One region of the Geodermatophilus sp. SYSU D00879 genome, then DNA from elsewhere that is predicted to be linked to it. Evidence: riboswitches for the same ligand, from Rfam matches in the RefSeq annotation. Region 1 holds a riboswitch; each other region holds the start of a gene.
What was found. A riboswitch is a leader RNA that binds a small molecule or an ion and turns the genes downstream of it on or off. The one in region 1 is predicted to bind cyclic di-AMP.

Region 1 (4,951 bases):
GGGACGCCGTAGGGGCTGCGGTAGGGCCGGACCGCGTCCGGGAAGCGGCGGCGCAGCAGCACGAACGACACCATCTGCAGGACGTAGGCGACGACCGCGCCCCAGACGGCGATGTTGAGGACCACCGACCCCGCCGTCTCCCCGCCGAACTGGACCACCAGCAGGGCCGCGAACCCGACCACCGCGCCGACCAGCAGCGCCGCCCACGGCGTCCTCCGGGTGCCGGTGAGCGAGAGGACCTTGGGGTAGTAGCCGGCCCGCGACAGCGAGTAGATGTTGCGGCCGTAGGCGTACATGATCCCCTGCAGCGAGGCGAGGAGGCCCAGCAGCGCGAACGCGCTGAGCACGGCGGCGACGTCGGCGTCCGGGAGGACCGCGCGGAACCCGTCGAGCAGCGGCTCGCCGGAGGTCCCGATCGCCGCCGCGCCCGTGACCGCCGGGTTGAGGACGACGACCACCGCGCCGCTGGCGACGAGGGTGAGCATCCCCCAGAGCCCGGCGCGCGGGATGTCGCGGGCGGGGTCGTGGGACTCCTCGGCGGCCAGCGGGAGCTCCTCGATGCCGAGGAACAGCCACATGGCGAACGGCATCGCGAGGACGACGGCCCACCAGCCGTGCGGCAGGAACGTCGAGTTGCCGGGGTCGGGCTCGACGTCGAACAGGCTGCCGAGGTCGACGCTGCCAGAGAGGACCGCGGTGAGGGCGAACCCGGCGATGACCGCGAGGCTCGCGACGGCGACCACGAGGGCGAACCTGAAGGGGATCTCCGCGCCGGCGACGTTCAGCGCGAGGAAGACGCCGTAGAGGATCACCCACCACACCCAGGCGGGCAGGGAAAGGCCGAACAGGGCGTCGGTGATGCCGTCGGCGTACTGGCCGGAGAAGTAGACGACGACGCCCGTCGTCGCGACGTACTCGATCGTCTCGGCGAGGCCGGTGACGAACCCACCCCACGGGCCCATCGCCGAGCGGGCGAAGGAGTAGGCGCCGCCGGTGTGCGGCATGGCCGCCGACATCTCGCTGATGCTCGCGACCATCGCGAGGTACATGGCCGTGACGACGACGCAGGCGAGCGCGAACCCGCCCCACCCGGCGCCGTCGATGCCGAGGTTCCAGCCGGAGAAGTCACCGCTGACGACGGCGGCGACGCCGAGGCCCCACAGCCCCCAGACGCCGGCCGAGCGGGTGAGCCCGCGCTTGTCGAAGTAGCCGTCGTCGGCCTGGGCGTAGGTGACGCCGGAGGCGCCTCGGGTGGGGGTGGTGGCCATCGGGTCTCCTCGGACCGGTGCGGGATGGCCGGGACGGTAGGGCGGGTGCGCGTCGTCCCCGTGGCGCCCGTGTTCCGATCACGGGTCGTTCCCGACCCGGTGGTCCCGGCCGCCCCGCACGGGCGGCCGGGACGGGGGCTCAGGGGCAGGGCTCCTCGAGCTTCACGACGCCGAGGTCGATGGCACCCTCGACGTCTCCCGTGAGCCGCTGGCCGGCCGGGACGTTCTGCGTGCAGACCTTCCAGTTGGCGTCGAGCACCTGGTTGCGGGTGCCGAGCAGGTCGTGGGACAGGCTGAGGAAGACGCCGTTGGTCTGGATCAGGTCCTGGGCGTCCTGCAGGTTCATCCCGACCACCGACGGCATGGCGAAGTCGACCACCGGCGCGGCCGGCGTGGTCGGGGCCGCGGTGGTGCTCGGCGCGACCGCGGGCGGCGGGGCGCTGGAGACGGGCGGGACGGCCGGCTGGGGGCTGGGGGTCGCCGTCACGGTCTCCGTGACCGTGGTGGTGCTCGCGGCCGCGGTCGCCGGCTCGTCGTCGCCACCGCCGAGTGCGGCACCGATGGTCCCCACGACGAGGACCAGCGCGAGGACGGCGAACCAGGGACGCAGGTAGACCGGCGTCTCCTTCTTCTCCGGGGGCGAGGGGAGGAATCCGGGCAGCGGGCCCTGCGGCGGCTGCCACGGCTGGCCGGGTGGCGGTTGGGTCATGGGGACACCCCGTCGTGCTGGAGGAGCCCGCGGCTCTGCTGCCGCGGGAGGAACCGCGGGAGCGTCACACGGCGGCGCAGGCTCGCCGGGGACTTCCGGGACGGCGTCGTCGCGGAACGGTCACGGGACGCCCCGGCCGCCCCGCCGGTCCCCCCGGACACGCCGCGGCCCCCGTCCCGGGTGGGGACGGGGGCCGCGGTCGGTATCGCGGGTCAGTACCCGCGACTGGTCGGACCCTTGCCGCCCTTCGTGTTCTTGGCCTGGAAGTCGCGGACGAACTGCTTGATCTTCGCCTGGTTCTGCGGCTTCTGGAGTTCCTGGACGACCTTGGCGGCGATGCCCGAGGCGATCAGCTTCCTCATCATGCCCATGGGGGCTCCCTCCTCTCGACTGATGCATCCGGTGCCCCGTCAACGGGCGGCGCAACCGTCGCGATCCCGGCGGGGTCCTCCGATCCGGTCGTGGTGAGCCGCTGACGGGCTGTGCGGGCGCACCGCCGCGGCCTTTCTCGTGCGCCCCGGCGTGTCACCGTCGGCGAGTCGGGGTGGCGCGCCGGGAACACGGGCACCTCCGCAGGTGACGCGGGCGATTCGCCTCCGCGGCCCACGTCAAGTCGGCGTGTCGCTTCCGGGCGTGGCGCGGACGCGGTCCGGTTGAGGGCTGCAACACCCCTCCCTACCGTCGTCGCGGTCCGGCCGGGGCCCTCAGTCACTCCCGTGTGACACCCCGCCGGACACGCCGAACCAGGCGGCCGGCAGCCAGCCGGCACCCGGGCCGGGGACCCACCTGAGCACTGGGGTGAAGCGCGCTCCGTCGCGCCGGGCGACTCCTCCGTCCGAACCCGTCAGCTAACCCGGTAGGCGGTCGCGGAGAACAGGAGAACCGTCGTCGATGACGACTGCACGCACGTCCACCGCCCGTCGCTCGTTCCGCGGCATCGCCGTCGCGGCCATCGCCGGAGCCGGCATCGCCCTCTCACCCCTCCCGGCGTCGGCCTCCACGGGTGGCGGGGGTACCGGCACGGTCGCCGCCGCACCGGCGCCCGCCCCCAACGGCGCGGCCCAGACGGCCGTCGACACCGCCCTCGCGCAGGTCGGTGACCGCTACGTCTACGGCGCCACCGGCCCGGACAGCTTCGACTGCTCGGGCCTGACCAGTTACGCCTACAAGGCGGCCGGGATCTCGATCCCGCGCACCTCGAAGGCCCAGTCGACGTTCGGCACCCCGGTGGCGAAGGCCGACCTCAAGCCGGGTGACCTGGTGTTCTTCTACAGCCCCGTGTCGCACGTGGGCATGTACATCGGCAACGGGCAGATGGTCCACGCCTCGACCGCCGGCAAGCCGGTGGCCGTGGTGGACCTGGACTCGATGCCGAGGTACTCGGGCGCCCGCCGCGTCGCCTGACGCACGGAACGGTGTCCCCGGCCGGCTCGCCCGGCCGGGGACACCGCCCGCCGGTCCTACCCTCGCCCGGTGACCTCTGCCGGCCCCGCCTGGCCGCGGCCGGCGGGCTCCGGACCGGTGGTGGCGGTGGGCAAGCTGGTCGCCGACCAGCTGCTCTCGCTGTCCGCGCCGCTGGTGGCCGGCGGTCAGCAGCGGGTCGAGCGGACGACGACGGCCGGCGGCGCCCCCGCCAACGTCACGGCCGGCGTGGCCCGTCTGGGTGTGCCGGCGCGGCTCGCGGGCTGGGCCGGCGCAGACCCGCTCGCCGATGGGCTGCTGGCCGGTCTCGCCGGGCGGGGCGTCGAGCTCGCGGTGGTCCGCCGCGGCCGCGCGCCGCTGGCGACGGTGCTCGTGCACCCCGACGGCGAGCGCACGGTGCTGACCGACCGCGGCGAGGGCGGGCTGGAGCCGGCCGACGTCCGTCCGGGGTGGTTCGCCGGAGCGGCCGTCGTCCACCTCGACGGCTACGACCTGCTGCGCTTCCCCGACGCGGTGCGGGCCGCGGCCGACACGGCGCACGGCCTCGGGGTGCCGGTGAGCGCGGACGTCGCCGCGGCCGCCCGGATCTCCGCTCACGGCGTGGGCGACTACGTCGGCCTGCTCACCGGGCTGTGTCCGGACGTGCTCTGCTGCAACGCCGCCGAGGCCACGGCCCTGGGCCTGGACGGCGACCTGCCCACGTGGGCGCCGCCGCTGGTGCTCGTGCACGCCGGCGCCCGGCCGACCCGGGTCGTCACGGCCGCGGGCTCGGTGGAGGTCCCGGTGGAGCCGCTGCCGGCGGGCGGACTCCGCGACACGACGGGGTGCGGGGACGCCTTCGCCGCCGGGCTGCTGACCGGCTGGCGCGCCGGTGCGTCCGTGCTGGAGGCCGTCCGGACCGGCCACGCGGCGGCCGCCGTGGTGGCCGGAGCGATCGGCGGTCAGCCACCGCCCACTCCGCCCCTGCCGAGCCTCTGACCTGGGGATTCGGGCTGCGCAAGGCTCTCTGATCGACTATACTTCGATCATGTGTTCGGGTGGGCTGAGCGGCGGTGACGTCCTCGACGACCTCGCCGCGCTGGTCGCCGAACGGAACCGGATCGACGCCCGGCTGGCCCGCGCGGTGCGCGCCGCCGAGCTCGAGCAGGCGCCGGAGCGGGACGGGCTGAGGTCGATGGCCTCGTGGCTGCGCGGGCACTGCAGGCTCTCGGTCGCGGAGGCCTCCCGGCTGGTGCGCAACGGGCGGGCGCTGGAGCACCTGCCGGCGCTGGCCGAGGCGCACGACGCCGGTCTCGTGTCGGCCGAGCAGGTCGCGGTCGCCGCCCGCGCGGTGACCCCCGAGCGGCTGGTCTCGGCTCTCGAGCAGGGCGTGGACCTGGCCGTGATCGACGCGGTCCTCACCGGCGTGGCGGTCGAGCGCGCGCACGCCGACCCGGTGCAGGTGGTGCAGCACCACCTCAACGACCTCGATCCCGACGGGCCGGAGCCGGACCCGACCGAGCAGCGCTCGTTGACCTTGTCCAAGCACGCCGACGGGTCGCTGTCCTTCCGC
Region 2 (4,951 bases), on a different contig from region 1:
ACAACGGCTACTGCCAGGACTCCGAGCTGACCTGGATCGACTGGGAGTCGGTCGACGAGGGGCTGCTGGAGTTCACCAAGCTGGTCACCCGGCTGCGCACCGAGCACCCGACGTTCCGCCGCCGCCGGTTCTTCCACGGCCGGCCGGTGCGCCGGGAGGAGGGCGACCCGGTGCAGGACGTCGCCTGGTTCACCCCCGCCGGTGAGCTGATGAGCGACGAGGACTGGGACGCGGGCTTCGCGAAGTCGCTGGCCATGTACCTCAACGGCCACGGCATCCGGGAGACCGACGAGCGCGGCGAGGACGTCGTCGACGACTGCTTCTACCTGGCGTTCAACGCCCACCACGAGCCGATCGACTTCACCGTGCCGCCGTCGGAGTACGCCGAGGGCTGGACGGTCGTCGTCGACACCGCCGAGATGGGCGAGGTGGAGCCGGTGCAGGTCAAGGCCGGCGACGTCCTCACGGTCGCCGCCCGCGCCACCGTCGTGCTGCAGGCCGCCCCGTGAGCCAGGCCGACGACAGTCGGTCCGACGACGCTGCCGAGCGCCGCCGGGCCACTCCCGCGGCGACGTACCGGCTGCAGGTGACCGCCGAGTTCACCCTCGACGACGCCGCCGCCGTGGCCGGCTACCTCGCCGACCTCGGCGTCACGCACGCCTACTCCTCGCCGCTGCTGCGCTCGGCCGCCGGCAGCACGCACGGCTACGACACCGTCGACCACGCGCACGTCGACGAGTCGCGGGGCGGGCAGGAGGGCTTCGAGCGGTTCGTCGCCGCGCTGCACGAGCACGGGCTGGGCCTGGTGCTCGACCTGGTGCCCAACCACATGGGCGTGGCGGACCCGGCCGAGGCGCCGTGGTGGTGGGACGTGCTGCAGCACGGCCGCGACAGCGCGCACGCGTCCGCGTTCGACGTCGACTGGGACTTCGGCAACGGCCGGATCCGCATCCCGGTGCTGGGCTCGGCCGACGACGTCGCGAAGCTGGAGGTCGTCTCCACCCCCGACGGCACGGGCGAGCTGCGGTACTACGACAACCGCTTCCCGATCGCCCCCGGCACCGGCGAGGGCACCCCGCAGGAGGTGCACGACCGGCAGCACTACGAGCTGGTCGACTGGCGGCGGGCGGACGCCGACCTCAACTACCGGCGGTTCTTCGCCATCAACACCCTCGCCGGGCTGCGGGTGGAGGACCCGGAGGTCTTCCGCGCCACCCACGAGCTGGTGCTCCGGCTGGTCGAGCAGGGCGCCGTCGACGGGCTGCGGATCGACCACCCCGACGGCCTGGCCGACCCAAAGGGCTACCTGGACCGGCTGGCCGAGGCCTCGGGCGGCCGGTGGACGGTGGTCGAGAAGATCCTCGAGCCCGGGGAGGACCTGCCGGAGAGCTGGCGGGCGGCCGGCACCACCGGCTACGACGCGCTGGCCGAGGTCGACGACGTCCTGGTCGACCCGGCCGGCGAGGCGGCGCTCACCGCGCTGGACACCGAGCTGTCCGGCCGGGCGGTCGACTACGGGCAGCTGGTGCACGCCTGCAAGCGCGAGGTCACCGACGGGATCCTCGGCTCCGAGGTCGCCCGCCTGGTGCGGGTGATCGGCGAGCTGCCCGGCGTCGACGTCGAGACGGAGAAGGAGGCGCTGGCGGAGCTGCTGGCCAGCTTCTCCGTCTACCGCACCTACCTGCCCGACGGCCGCGAGCACCTCGACGCCGCCGTGGGCGACGTCCGCGACCGCCGTCCCGACCTGGTCGCCGCGGTGGACGCGCTGCACCCGGTGCTGGCGCAGGCCGGCACCGAGGCGGCCACCCGGTTCGAGCAGACCAGCGGCCCGGTGATGGCCAAGGGCGTCGAGGACAGCGCCTACTACCGCTGGGCCCGGTTCGTGGTGCTCAACGAGGTCGGCGGCGACCCGGCGCGCTTCGGCAGCACCCCGGAGGAGTTCCACGAGGCGCAGGCGCGGCGGCTGGAGCGCAAGCCGGAGTCGATGACGACGCTCACCACGCACGACACCAAGCGCAGCGAGGACACCCGGGCCCGCCTGGCCGTCCTCGCCGAGGTGCCGACCGAGTGGGCGGACCTGGTCCGCGGCTGGCTGTCCCGCCACCCGCTGCCCGACCGGCCGCTGGCGCACCTGGTGTGGCAGAACCTGGTCGGCGCCTGGCCGCTGTCCCGCGAGCGGGCGCACGCCTACGCCGAGAAGGCCGCCCGCGAGGCCGGGCGGTCGACGACGTGGACCGACGTCGACGAGGCGTTCGAGGCGCAGCTGCACGCGATGGTCGACGCCGCCTTCGACGACGAGGCGACGAACCGCGAGATCGAGGCGTTCGTCGCGCGGATCGCCCCGGCCGGCCGGTCCAACGGGCTGGCGCAGAAGCTGCTGCAGCTGACGATGCCCGGCGTCCCGGACGTCTACCAGGGCACCGAGCTGTGGGACCACTCGCTCGTCGACCCCGACAACCGCCGCCCGGTCGACTACGACGAACGGCGCGCGCTGCTGGCCCGGCTCGACGGCGGGGAGGTGCCCGAGGTCGACGAGACCGGCGCGGCCAAGCTGCTCGTCGTCTCGCGGGCGCTGCGGCTGCGGCGGGACGACCCCGGGCTGTTCACCGGCTACACCCCGGTGGCCGCCACCGGGTCCGCCGCGCAGCACGTCGTCGCCTTCGACCGTGGGTCCGGAGAGCAGGGCGGCGCGGTGACCGTGGCGACCCGGCTGCCGGTCGCGCTGGCCGCCGGCGGCTGGGGCGACACCGCGCTGGCGCTGCCGACCGGCGCCTGGCGCGACGTGCTCACCGGCACGCGGGTCGTCTCCGACGCCGGCGGCGCGCCCGTCGGCGAGCTGCTGGCCCGGCTGCCGGTGGCCCTGCTCGTCCGAGAATGAGACGCAGGTCACGGCGGCGCCGGCCGGCGCCACCGTGACCTGCGACTCCCCCCGGCCGCCGGGCGCGGGCCGCCGCGGGGACGCCGGGCGACACGCCGTGACGGGTGGGGCGGGTGTGCCGTCTCGTGATGCGGCCGTTACCTTTGCCCCGCACGCGGGCCAATGACAGCCGCGTGCCGGAGCCGGTCCGCCGAACCCCGTCCGCCGGGCTCCGTTCCTCCTGCACAGCCAGGACGGGGGTGGGGGACCCACTTCGGCGCCTGCACCGCGGTCACGGGGGGACCGGACGCAGCGCCTCGGGGTGAAGCCGCGCTCTGCGCGGCCGGGGCACCGATCGCTCCGAACCCGACAGCTCACCTCGCAGGCGGCGGATCGGAGATCCCGCATGCGCACGTCCACGTCCCTGCTCCGCCGTGCCCTCGTGACGACCGGCGTGGCCGCGGCCGCGATCGGCGTCGCCGCCGGCCCGGCCTCGGCCGCCGCCCCCAACGACTGGGACGCCGTCGCCCAGTGCGAGTCCAGCGGCAACTGGAGCATCAACACCGGCAACGGCTACTACGGCGGCCTGCAGTTCAGCCAGTCCACCTGGGCGGCCTTCGGCGGCACCGAGTACGCCGCCCGCGCCGACCTGGCCACCAAGGCGCAGCAGATCGCCGTCGCCGAGCGCACGCTCGACGTCCAGGGCCCGGGTGCCTGGCCCACCTGCGGCAAGGGCCTGAACCCGGACGCCCCGGAGGCCGGCTCGCCGGCCGCCGCGCCCGCCCCGGCCGCGCCCGCCCCGGCCGAGCCCGCCCCGGCCGAGCCCGCCCCGGCCGCCCGGGCCGGGGAGTCCGCCGCCGGTGCCTCCGGCGGCTCGTACACCGTCCGGTCCGGCGACACGCTGGGCAAGATCGCCCGAGCCCAGGGCGTCAAGGGCGGCTGGAAGGCCCTCTGGTCGGCCAACAGCGGCACGGTCAGCGACCCGAACAATATCTACGTCGGGCAGGAGCTGCAGCTGCCGTGACCTGTGGCGGCGACCGGGGGACCCGCTCCCCCGGCCGCCGCTCGCGGTTGACCGCGCCCGCAGCGGGCAAGAGGGACCGGTCAGCCGCACTACCGCTGGGAGGCCCCCGCATGTCCGCACCCGTCGAGTTCGCCGTCTGGGCGCCCGTGCCCGAGCGCGTGCGCCTGCAGGTCGACGGCACGGTGCACGACATGCGCCGCGACGACGACGGCTGGTGGCGGGCCGAGGCCGAGGCCGGCCCGGAGTCCGACTACGGCTACCTGCTCGGCGACGACGACACCCCGCGTCCCGACCCGCGCTCGCGCCGCCAGCCCGACGGCGTGCACGGGCTGTCCCGTCGGTTCGACCCGTCGGCGTACGCGTGGGGCGACAGCGCCTGGACCGGGCGCCCGCTGGCCGGCGGCGTCGTCTACGAGCTGCACGTCGGCACGTTCACCCCCGAGGGCACCCTCGACTCGGCCATCGACCGGCTGGGCCACCTCGCCGACCTCGGCGTCGACTTCGTCGAGCTGCTGCCCGTCAACGGCTTCGACGGCACGCACAACTGGGGCTACGACGGCGTCCTCTGGTACACGGTGCAGGAGAGCTACGGCGGCCCCGCGGCCTACCAGCGGTTCGTCGACGCCTGCCACCAGCGCGGGATCGGCGTCATCCAGGACGTCGTCTACAACCACCTCGGCCCGTCGGGGAACTACCTGCCGCTGTTCATGCCGATCTTCTCGGAGGGCGGCGCGAACACCTGGGGCGAGTCGGTCAACCTGTCCGGGCCGGACTCCGACGAGGTCCGCCGCTACGTCCTGGACAACGCCCTGATGTGGCTGCGCGACATGCACGTCGACGGGCTGCGGCTGGACGCCGTGCACGCGCTGGTCGACGAGCGCGCCACCCACGTGCTCGAGGAGATGGCGCAGGAGGTCGACCGGCTCTCGGTCGCGGTCGGCCGGCCGCTCACGCTCATCGCCGAGAGCGACCTGAACGACCCCCGGATGGTCACCCCGCGGGTGGCCGGCGGCACCGGCATCCACGCCCAGTGGAGCGACGACTTCCACCACGCGCTGCACGCGACGCTC
Region 3 (4,951 bases), on a different contig from region 1:
CTACGGCGCCGTCGTCAAGACCACGATGGACGCCTTCGACCGATGAAGGACCACCCTTCCCCCCACGCCTCGCACGCTCGGCGCGGGCCCCTGAAGGGTGGCCGTTCCATCACGTCGCCGACCAGCCGCGGGGGTCGACGTCGCCGGGGACGGGGGCGGCGGGGTCGTAGGGCGTGCGGGTGAAGACGAACGTGCCCAGGTCCAGGTGGTCCTCGGCGATCCGCAGCGGCTCGCCGGCGTAGTAGCCGTCCAGGCCCACCCAGGTGCCGTCGGCGTCGCGGCGGAAGCGGCTGGCCCGCCCCGACCGGCCGGGCAGCGGACCGAGGTGCAGCAGGCCGCCGTCCACCGCGCGCAGCGCGTGCGGCGCCGGGCCCCAGTACCAGATGCCCAGCTGGTCCAGCGGGACCGGCGGCTGCGCCGGGCGCCACGGCCCGGCCACCCGCGGCTCGGCGGCGCGCAGGTCGGCCAGCAGGCCGGGGACGAGCACGTCCAGGCCGCTGGTGGTGTTGGCCAGCGAGACGCCGCCGGTCCCCTCCTCGCGGTCGACGAACACGCCGGCCAGGAAGCCGGGCATCGAGCCGCCGTGGCCGGTGAGCGTGCGGCCGTCGACCCGCAGCACCTGCAGCCCCAGCCCGTAGGCCGACCAGGCCGGGGAGGAGCCGTCGACGCCGGCCGGCACGGCCATCTCCTCGAGCGTCGCCGGGGACAGCACGTCGCCGGTGTCGCCGAGCAGGAAGGCGGCGAAGCGGGCGAGGTCGGTCAGCGTCGCCCACAGCTGCCCGGCGGCGGCCATCACGCCGGCGTCGTGCTCGGGCTCGGGCAGGACGACGTCGGCCCACGGGTGGACGGCGTACCCCTGCGCGGCGCGGCCGGAGGGGCGCGGCGTCGTCCGGGTCATGCCCAGCGGCGCGAGCACCTCGGCGGCCACGACGTCCTCCCACGACCGCCCGCGCAGCCGGGCCACGAGCTCCCCGAGCAGGCCGAAGCCGAGGTTGGAGTAGTGGAAGCGCCGGGCCTCGCCCAGGACGGCGTGCTCCCCGGACAGCTCCAGGTCGGCCAGCGGGCCGCCGGGCACCCGCTCCCACCAGCCGCCCGGGCTCTCCGCGGCGGCGCCGGCCAGGTGCGAGAGCAGCTGCCCGACCGAGCGGTTCCCGAACGGCGTGCCGGGCACGTGCCGGTCCAGCGGGTCGTCCAGCCCCAGCCGGCCCTCGTCGCGCAGCCGCATGACCGCGACGGCGGTGACGGTCTTGCTGATCGACCCCAGCCGGTACTGCACGTCGGTGTGCGGCTCGGCGACGTCGCCCCGGCCGGCCGACCAGGCGAGCCCGCCGTCCCGGACCACCCCGGCGACCAGGCTGGGTGCCCGGCCCTCGTGCTGCACCCGGGCGGTGCGGGCCAGCAGCGTGCGGGCGGTCGAGGGCAGCACGGGCTCCGGCATGACCGGAACGGTAGGTCAGGCCCGGACGGGCGCCGCCAGCCGCCCGGTGCGCCCGGCCCAGCGCTCGAACACGACGGTGACCAGCGGCGGGACCGAGGCGGCCAGCGCGAGCAGCGTCGTCCACCGGGACCAGCCGAGCACCCGCGCGGCGACCAGGGCCACGACCACGTAGGCGACGAACACCGCACCGTGGACCGGCCCGAACACCTGGACGCCGACCTCGGAGGTCTCCGGCACGTACTTGACGTACATCCCGGCGAGCAGGCCGATCCAGGACAGGGCCTCGGCGACGGCGACGGCGCGGAAGGCCAGGGCGACGGTGCGGGGGTTCATCGGTGCGCGGTCCTCGGGTCGGGGGCGGGTCCGCAGGGTCAACGCGGCAGCGGACGCCGACGTCCCGGTCGGGGGGTGTGACGTGCGTGGCAGGGTCGGGCCGTGCGGGGTCCGGCGCGGCGCGAGTTCTGCCTGGTCCTGCTGCGCCGGATGGCCGACCTGCGCTGGGAGGTGCTCTGCCCCGGCGGCAGCGTGCTGCACGAGCACCTGGTGCGGGCCCGGGCTCCCCGGTCCCGCCGGCGGCCGACGGGCGGCTGCGGGTGTGGGAGCACGTGGTGGCCGACGTGAGCGGCCTGCCCGGGGCCCGGGGTGGACCCGCGGGTGGTCACCCGCCGGGAGGTGCGGCTGCCCTCCGGCGCGACGGCCGCCTTCGTCTGGGGCCTGCTGCAGCAGGTCCGGACGGACAGAGCCCCGGCACCCGAGGATGGGGTGCCGGGGCTCCCGAGCGGCTGACTCCGCGCGTCAGCCGATGCGGCGGGCGCCGGCGTAGCCGCCCATCGCGTCGATGCTCGCGACCTTGACGACGTCGCCCGACGTCGGCGCGTGCACCATCTGGCCGTTGCCGATGTAGATGCCGACGTGGCTCACCGGGCTGTAGAAGAAGACCAGGTCCCCGGGCTGCAGGTTGGCGCGGGAGACCGCGGTGCCCATCGTCGACTGCATCCTGCTGGAGTGCGGGAGGCTGATCCCCGCGGCCTTGAACGCGTACTGGGTGAGGCCGGAGCAGTCGAAGGCGTCCGGGCCGGCGGCCGCCCAGACGTAGGGGTCGCCGCGCTGGGCCATGGCGGTGGAGACGACGATGCCGGCGACGCCGCTGGCCGGCGCGGCGGCCGTGGCGGGCTCCTCCGCGGCGGTCGCGGGCTCCTCGCGGTCCTCGTCGCGGCTGGCGCGGGAGTCCTCGGAGGCGTGCGCCGCGGCGGCGGCGTCGAGGGCGGCGCGCCGCTCCTCGGCGCTCAGCTGGGCGTAGTCGGCCTGGTAGGCGGCGATCTGGGCCTCGAGGTCGGCCTGCTGGGCGGCGACGGCGTCGTACTGGCGCTGCGCCTCGGCGGCGGCCTCGGCGGCCGCGGTCTGCGCGGCGGTGGCGGTGTCGGTGGCGGTCACGGCCTGGCCGAGCAGTTCGCCCTGGTAGCCGGCGACGCCCTGCAGCAGCGTGACGCGGTTGACGAACTCGTCGGCGTCCTCGCTGGTCATGAGCGCCTGCAGCGAGCCCATGCTGTCGCCGGTGTAGGCCGACCGGGCGATGCCGATGACCTGCTGACGCGCGGTGTCCACGGCGGCCTGGGCGGTGGCCAGCTGCGCGGCGGCGGCGTCGGCGGCGGCCTGCTGGGCGGCGAGCGCCTCGCGCGCCTCGTTGAACTGCTCGGTGACGACCTCGAGGTCGTGGCCCCGGGCGGCGACCAGCTGCGCGGCCTCGGCGGCCGTCGCCGGCTCCTCCGCCCCGGCCGGCGCGGGGACGGCGCCCAGCCCGAGGCCGATGCCGAGGGCGCCGGCGAGGGCGAGGGCGGCGCGGCGGCCGCGGCCGGTCGCGGGCGTGCCGGGGACGGACGTGCGCAGGGACGCCACGCGGCGGTCTCTCCTTCTCCCAGGCCGCCTACCGGGTTAGCTGACGGGTTCGGGCGTGGAGTCGCCCGGCGCGTACGGACACGCGCTACACCCCAGGACTGCGATGGGTCCCCGGCCCGGTCCCCACGGGAGAAGGACCGGCTCGACGGCGTCCGCGGGGTGTCACCCGGACTGGTGACGGAACGCCCCGTTGGACGTACAGAGCGTAAGGTCCGCGACCGGCGTGTGACAATCACCCCGGTGTAATTACATCGCTCACACAAGGTGACCGGGCGACTGCGGGAGGTTGCCGACCCCCGCCGGTTTGCACACCCGTGGGGACGTGTACCGATTGCTGCATGTCCTCCTCCACGCGGATGCGCGCCACCCGGACACGGATCGCCCGGCCGCTCGTCGCGCTCGCCCTGTTCGGCTCCCTGGTCGCCTGCGGTGACAACACCGACTTCTCGCGCGGCCCGACCAACTGCGACTCCGCCGGCGGCAACGCCAGCAACGAGAACGACGCCAGCTGCCAGGAGACCGGTCAGAACCCCGGCAACGACGCCCCGACCACCGACGACGCGAGCACCGACGACTGAGCGGCGCCCGGCCCCGGCGGGACGCCCGGTCTGGTGGCATGAGCGGGTGAGCCCGGCACGCAGGTGGACGGCGGCCCGGGTGCGGGCCGAGACACGGACGCTGTTGGCCGGTGCCCGCCGTCTGCTGCACGGGCGTGACCTCGCGCTCATCGGCGCGGGGCTCACCTTCTACGCCGGCATCGCGGTGGTGCCGCTGGTGCTGGTCTCCGTCCGGCTGACCGCGCTGGCCACCTCGGCCGAGGAGGTCCGCGCGCGCAGCGAGCGGCTGACCGAGCTGCTGCCGGGGTCGCTGGGCGCGCCGGGCGCGGTGGACCGGCTGGTCGACGCCGGCGTCCGGCTGGACCTGCTGGGCTTCGCCCTGGCGCTGCTGCCCCTGTCGCTGTACGGCGAGGGGCTGCGGCGGGCACTGATGCGGTTCAGCCGGCGACGGGAGAACCTCACCGGCTGGCGGGGCCGGCTGCTCACGCTGCCCCTGGTCGTGGTCACGCCGCTGCTGCTGTACCCGCTGCTGCTGGCCGCCACAGTCATGGCCGACCTGGCCCGCGAGGACGGCGCCGGGCCTCTGATCGGGCGGTTCGCCGTCGGCTACTACTCGGTGCTGTTCGTGCTCACCGTGCCCATCCTGTGGGGCTACGGCGTGGTGGCCGGCGGCCGGCACCGGTGGGGCGCGCTGGTCAGCGGCGCCCTGTTCACCGCCGCCTGTCTGTCCGGCTTCCTGCAGGGCTTCGTGCTGTTCCTGTCCCTGCCACTGGACCTGGGCGCGCCCTTCGGCGGCCTGGTCGTCGTCGGCGCGGTGGTCGCCATCGGCCTGTGGCTGTTCCTGCTGCACCTGGTCCTGCTGGCCGGGTGGCTGCTCACCCAGTCCCTCGACGAGCGGCTGGGCCGGCGTCAGGCGGTCGGCCGCCAGGGGGAGCCGGGCGGCGGCTCGGGTGCCGGGGTCGCCGGCGCGGGCGGCGGCTCGGGTGCCGGGGTCGCCGGCGCGGGCGGCGGCTCGGGTGCCGGGGCCGCCGGCGCAGGAGGCGGCTCGGGTGCCGGGGCC
Region 4 (4,951 bases), on a different contig from region 1:
CAGGTGCCGCACCCCGGCGTCGCGGAGGGCCGGCGCCAGCAGGCCCAGCGGCGCGGCGGCGCCGAAGAAGGCGGTGTCGCAGCCGTGCTCGGCGGCCAGCGCCGTCGCGGCGCGGGCGGTCGCCGGGGTGGGCAGCAGCATCGCGGTCCGCTGCCGGACCACGGGATACGGCAGCCGGGCGTCGTACTCCTCCCACCCCGGTGAGCGGGAGGCCAGCACGACGACGGAGTCCGGCGGGCGGCGCTCGAGCAGCGCCGCGACGAAGGTCTGGATGCCGCCCTGCCGCGGGGGGAAGTCGTTGGTGACGACGAGCGTACGGCCGCGGTCGCTCACCGGTCGTCCAGCCGCAGCCAGTCCCCCGCCATCGCGACCCGCTCGGCCGCCGTCGGGTGCGAGCCGAAGAACCACTGCCACGCCGCCGGCGGGCTCGGGTCGGCGACGTTGGTCTCGGCCAGCCGCCGCTGCATCTCGACGAAGGCGGCGGCGTCCCGGGTGAGGTCGAGCGCGTGCAGGTCCGCCCGGGCCTCGACGTGCCGCGAGACGAGGTTCTGCACCGGCGTCGCGACCAGGGACCCGACCGCGACGAGGAACAGCACCAGCGGCACCACGCGCGGGTCCCCCGCCGAGTCCGCACCGGCCCGGCGCAGCAGCGGCGCCCAGGTGAGCAGCCAGCCGAGCAGGGCGACGGCCGCGGCCGCGCCGAGCGCCCCGATGAGCGTGCCGGTCAGGACGTCGTCGGTGGCGACGTGCCCGAGCTCGTGGGCGACGATCGACTCGATCTCCTCCGGGGGGACGTCGGCCAGCAGGGTGTCGTAGAGGACCACCCGGCGGGTGGAGCCGAACCCGGACACGTAGGCGTTGAGCGACGTCGTCCGCCGGGATGCGTCGGCGACCAGGACGTCCTCGACCGGGGAGCCGCTCGCCTCGGCCAGCCGCAGCAGGTCGGTGCGCAGCTCGCCGGCCGGCAGCGGCGTGAAGCTGTTGAACGCCGGCTCGATGACCACCGGGTAGAGGAAGGAGCCGGCGACGACCAGCGCGGCCGCGCCGCCGGCGGCCCACGCCCACCAGGTGCGCGGCGCGCGGCGGGCCAGCGCGACGAGCACGAGCAGGCCGAGGGCGGTGAGCCCGGCGTCGATGGCGGTGGAGACCGCGACGTCGCGCAGCCACAGCGGCCAGGAGCGCGTGGACAGCCCGTAGCGGTGCCGCACCACCTCGCCGTAGGCGGAGATCGGCAGCGTCACCAGCCGGCCGACGACCACCAGCGCGACCGTGCCCAGCAGCACGGTGAGGGGCCGGCGGCGGCCTCCCGCGCGGCCGACCGCGGTCACCAGCCGGCTGCCCAGGCGGGTGAGGCCGAGCAGCGCGGAGACGGCGAGCCCGAGCACCAGGTTGGTCAGCGACGCGGGACGGATGTCGGCGGCGAGGGCCTCGGCGCGGCGGACGACCTCGGCGGGCAGCCCGGCGTCGTCGGTGACCGGGGACGCGCCGCCGGGCGGGGTGGGCAGCAGCGTCCAGGGCGTGCGGATGGCGATGACGACGACGAGCGCCGCGCCGAGCACGAGCGCGACCAGCAGCGCGGCGCGGCGGGAGCCGGTGCGGTCGGGGCGGGTGGCCGCGGGGCCGGGGCGGGTGCTCGTCCCGCCCGCCCTGCTCACCCGGCCGATCCTAGGCGCGCGCCGGCGCCGCACCGCGGTTCCCCTCCACGGACGCCGAGGGCCGGCGACCCGGACGGGTCACCGGCCCTCGGCCCGTGGGGTGCTGGAACGGCCGCCCTCCAGGAACCCTCCGCCTGCGCGTTGGGGAAGGGTGGTCCTTCGTCTAGGCGACGCGGCGCATCGCGGTGATGCCGCCCATCGAGTCGACCGACACGACCTTCACCGGCTGCCCCGACGTGGAGGCGTGCACCATCTGGCCGTTGCCGATGTACATCGAGACGTGGCTGACCGGGCTGTAGTAGAAGATCAGGTCGCCCGGCTGCAGGTCCGCCCGCGAGACGGCGGTGCCCATGCGCGACTGCATGCTGCTGGAGTGCGGGAGGCTGATCCCGGCCGCCGCGTAGGCGTACTGGGTCAGGCCCGAGCAGTCGAAGGCGTCTGGCCCGCCCGCACCCCACACGTAGGGGTCGCCCACCTGGGCCAGCGCCGTCTGCACCGCCGTCTGCGCGGCACCGCTGCCGCCGCTGCCCGCCGACGGCGCCGGGGCCGGAGCGGGGGCCGGAGCGGGGGCCGCGGCCTGCGTGCCGGCCACGGTCGGAGCGCTGTCGCCGCGCGAGCCGCCGGCCGGCTCGTCGCCCGCCTCCGCCTGCGCGCCGGCGGCCAGGCCGGCCTCCTGCGCGGCGAGCGCCGCCTGCCGCTGCGCCTCGGTGAGCGCGGCGAACTGCGCCTGGTAGTCGGCGATGTCGTCCTGGAGCTGCGCCTCCTGGGCGCTCAGGTCGTCGAGGGTGCGCTGCGCCTCGGCCTCGGCGGCCTCGGCGTCGGCCTGCGCCTGGCGGGCGGCGGCCGCCGCCTCGTCCACCTCGTCGAGGACCGAGGTGGTGTGGTCGGCGATCTGACCGAGGGTGGCCAGCGAGGCGACGAAGTCCTCGGCGGAGTCGCTGGTCATCAGCAGGTCGAGCCCGGCGAAGCCGTCGCCGTTGCCGGCGGTGTAGGCGCTGCGCGCCACCTGGCGGATCTGGCCGTCGAGGTCCCGCAGCTGGTCCTGCGCCTCGGCGGCGGCCCGGTCGGCCTCGTCGGCGGCGGCCTGCTGCTGGGCGAGGACCTCGCGGGCCTCGTTGACCTGCTCGGTGACGACCTCGAGCCGGTGGCCGGCCTCGGCGGCGAGCTGGGCGGCCTGCTCCGGGGTGCCGGCCCGCTCGGGGTCGGCGGCCGCGGTGCCGGACAGCAGGCCGAGGGTCAGCGCGGCGGTGGTGCCGACGAGGGTGACCCGGCCGAGGTGGCGGGCCCGCGACGGGCGGTGTGGCCCGGCGGTGCGGGTGGCGGATGTGGACTTCTCGCGTGCATGCCCCAGGACGGGGCGGGGGGTCGCCACGGGCGGCGGCTCTCCGTTTCTTCCTCAGCAACCGCCTACCGAGTTAGCTGACGGGTTCGGGCTGGGAAGACGTGCCCTATCTCGTGCGCCCCGGTCGGGACCGGCGCGCACGAGAACTCACCCCAGTGCTGCGGTGGGTCCCCGGCTCACCTCGCGCACCTCCGGGGAGGGGCGTCCGGTGACTCGGCGGTGTCGGCCGAGGTCACCCCTGCGTCGGGTGACGACCACCCGGCCGGACGGCGCCACAGTACGGACGTGATGCAGTTGTGACAAACGAGGGGTGCGTGGACTGTGAGAACACACACGGTCAGCAGCCGCGCCACTCCGGTGAGTACCCGATCCGGGTGGTCCTCGCCGGTCAGCCCGTGCGCCGGCGCCCGTCCCGCGACGGCCGGTGCCGGAGCGGCGGCACCAGGCCACCCTCGGCCAGTGCCCGCACGGCCCGCCGCTCGACGTCGTCGAGCTCCACGACGACGCCCGGGCGCGGCAGGACGCCGTCGGCGGTCCGGGCCGCCGGGACGGGGGGCACCGGCAGCAGCACGGGGCCGGTGTCCCGCTCCGCGGGCGGGGCGCCCAGCAGGGCGGTGACGACGCAGTCGGCGCAGCCGGCGCCGCGCGCGGTGCACGAGTCGCAGTCGATGAGCATGGCCGTGTCCCTCCGGTGCCCCGGCCGCGCCGCCCGGTGCCGGGCCGCGGTCGGGACGGGTCTCCCTGTCGGTTGCCCGGCACGCTAGGGACGGCCACCGACAGTCCCGGCTCAGCCGCCCGCGTACTCCCAGTGCCACGGCTCCTCGCGGCCGTTGCCGGGGTCGGCCCAGGTCGGGTGCAGCCACCCGAACCGGCCGGCGTTGGCGACCATCCACGCGTACTGCGGCGTGCCGAAGCCGTCGATGCCGCCGCACAGGTCGACCGCCAGCCCCCAGCCGTGGTTGCTGGTGCCCGGGACCGCGGCGAGCGCCGGCTTCTCCCCGTAGAGCCGGACCTGGGCGGCGTAGGTGCGGTAGGAGTCGGTGATGCAGAGCGGCTGCCCGAACGCCGACGCGAACGCCGCGCTCATCGCCCGCCAGGCCGCCGCGGCGTCGCAGCGCAGCGAGTGGCCGCCCACCCCGATCGGGCACAGCGCGCTGGGCGGGATGAGGCCGTTGGGGTAGCCACCCCAGGCCCGGGCGCCGTCGAAGCTCGGCGGGTAGACGGTGTTGCCGCACTCCACCCGCAGGGCGCCGCCGGCCGGGCCGGGGGCGGGCGCCTCCGGCCGCGGGCCGAGGCTCGGCCGGCCGACGTGCAGCACCTGGTCAGCGGGCAGCCGGCGGACGACGACGGCGCCGGCCCGCGCGTCGGCGGCGAGCATGGTCTGCGCGTCCAGCGCGATGCCGACGTGCCCGAGGCCTGCCTCGGGGGTGCCGAGGAAGACCAGGTCGCCGGGCAGGACGTCCGCCGGGTCGACGGGCGTGGTGACCGCGAACAGGCCGGCCTGGTCGCCGGGCAGGTCGATGCCGGCGTCGCGGTAGACGGTGGAGACCAGCGAGCCGCAGTCCCAGGAGTCCGGGCCGGCCGTCCCCGGCGCGTAGGGCCGGCCGAGGGCGTCCATCGCCGCGGTGACCGCGGCCAGCGTCTCGGCGGGCAGCACGAGCAGCGACACCGGTTGGCGCGGCAGCTGCGCGGCGCCGCGCTGGGCGCCGCCGGCGGCCGCACCGACCGGGGTGAGCCCCGCGGGCAGGCCCCGCACGGGGTCGAGCAGCTCGGCCGCCGGCGGCGCGGCGACCCCCGCCTCGCGCAGCTGGTCGAGGTAGGCCCGCCAGTTGGCCGCCGTCTGGGTGTTGACGTCGACCTGCTGGCGCTGCAGGTCCGACAGCTGCCGGTCGACGTCGCCGAGCGCGACGTCGAGCTCCGCGGTCACCGCGTCGGCGGCGGCCTCCAGGTCGGC

Region 2: it holds a riboswitch for cyclic di-AMP, as region 1 does, so the genes downstream of both, ACI79B_RS09800 (transglycosylase family protein) here and ACI79B_RS14795 (C40 family peptidase) in region 1, are expected to answer to the same signal.
Region 3: it holds a riboswitch for cyclic di-AMP, as region 1 does, so the genes downstream of both, ACI79B_RS07285 (NlpC/P60 family protein) here and ACI79B_RS14795 (C40 family peptidase) in region 1, are expected to answer to the same signal.
Region 4: it holds a riboswitch for cyclic di-AMP, as region 1 does, so the genes downstream of both, ACI79B_RS05825 (C40 family peptidase) here and ACI79B_RS14795 (C40 family peptidase) in region 1, are expected to answer to the same signal.

What each region holds. Positions count from the first base shown of each region.
Region 1 is NZ_JBJGZF010000010.1:180,820-185,770, reverse strand. Features, by position in the region: gene ACI79B_RS14810 (amino acid permease) at 1-1,268, opposite strand, end outside; gene ACI79B_RS14805 (hypothetical protein) at 1,408-1,977, opposite strand; gene ACI79B_RS14800 (hypothetical protein) at 2,190-2,348, opposite strand; cyclic di-AMP (ydaO/yuaA leader) riboswitch at 2,735-2,839, shown strand; gene ACI79B_RS14795 (C40 family peptidase) at 2,869-3,381, shown strand; gene ACI79B_RS14790 (carbohydrate kinase family protein) at 3,451-4,377, shown strand; gene ACI79B_RS14785 (DUF222 domain-containing protein) at 4,427-4,951, shown strand, end outside.
Region 2 is NZ_JBJGZF010000005.1:245,808-250,758, reverse strand. Features, by position in the region: gene glgX (glycogen debranching protein GlgX) at 1-509, shown strand, start outside; gene treY (malto-oligosyltrehalose synthase) at 506-2,878, shown strand; cyclic di-AMP (ydaO/yuaA leader) riboswitch at 3,126-3,260, shown strand; gene ACI79B_RS09800 (transglycosylase family protein) at 3,264-3,881, shown strand; gene treZ (malto-oligosyltrehalose trehalohydrolase) at 3,992-4,951, shown strand, end outside.
Region 3 is NZ_JBJGZF010000004.1:14,482-19,432, reverse strand. Features, by position in the region: gene ACI79B_RS07305 (hypothetical protein) at 1-46, shown strand, start outside; gene ACI79B_RS07300 (serine hydrolase domain-containing protein) at 110-1,438, opposite strand; gene ACI79B_RS07295 (DUF3817 domain-containing protein) at 1,454-1,771, opposite strand; gene ACI79B_RS07290 (hypothetical protein) at 1,874-2,059, shown strand; gene ACI79B_RS07285 (NlpC/P60 family protein) at 2,234-3,334, opposite strand; cyclic di-AMP (ydaO/yuaA leader) riboswitch at 3,346-3,486, opposite strand; gene ACI79B_RS07280 (hypothetical protein) at 3,673-3,912, shown strand; partial or broken gene ACI79B_RS07275 (YhjD/YihY/BrkB family envelope integrity protein) at 3,959-4,777, shown strand; gene ACI79B_RS07270 (transglycosylase domain-containing protein) at 4,801-4,951, opposite strand, start outside.
Region 4 is NZ_JBJGZF010000003.1:34,172-39,122, reverse strand. Features, by position in the region: gene ACI79B_RS05835 (glycosyltransferase family 4 protein) at 1-333, opposite strand, end outside; gene ACI79B_RS05830 (M48 family metallopeptidase) at 330-1,655, opposite strand; gene ACI79B_RS05825 (C40 family peptidase) at 1,819-3,027, opposite strand; cyclic di-AMP (ydaO/yuaA leader) riboswitch at 3,044-3,226, opposite strand; gene ACI79B_RS05820 (hypothetical protein) at 3,386-3,673, opposite strand; gene ACI79B_RS05815 (D-alanyl-D-alanine carboxypeptidase family protein) at 3,785-4,951, opposite strand, start outside.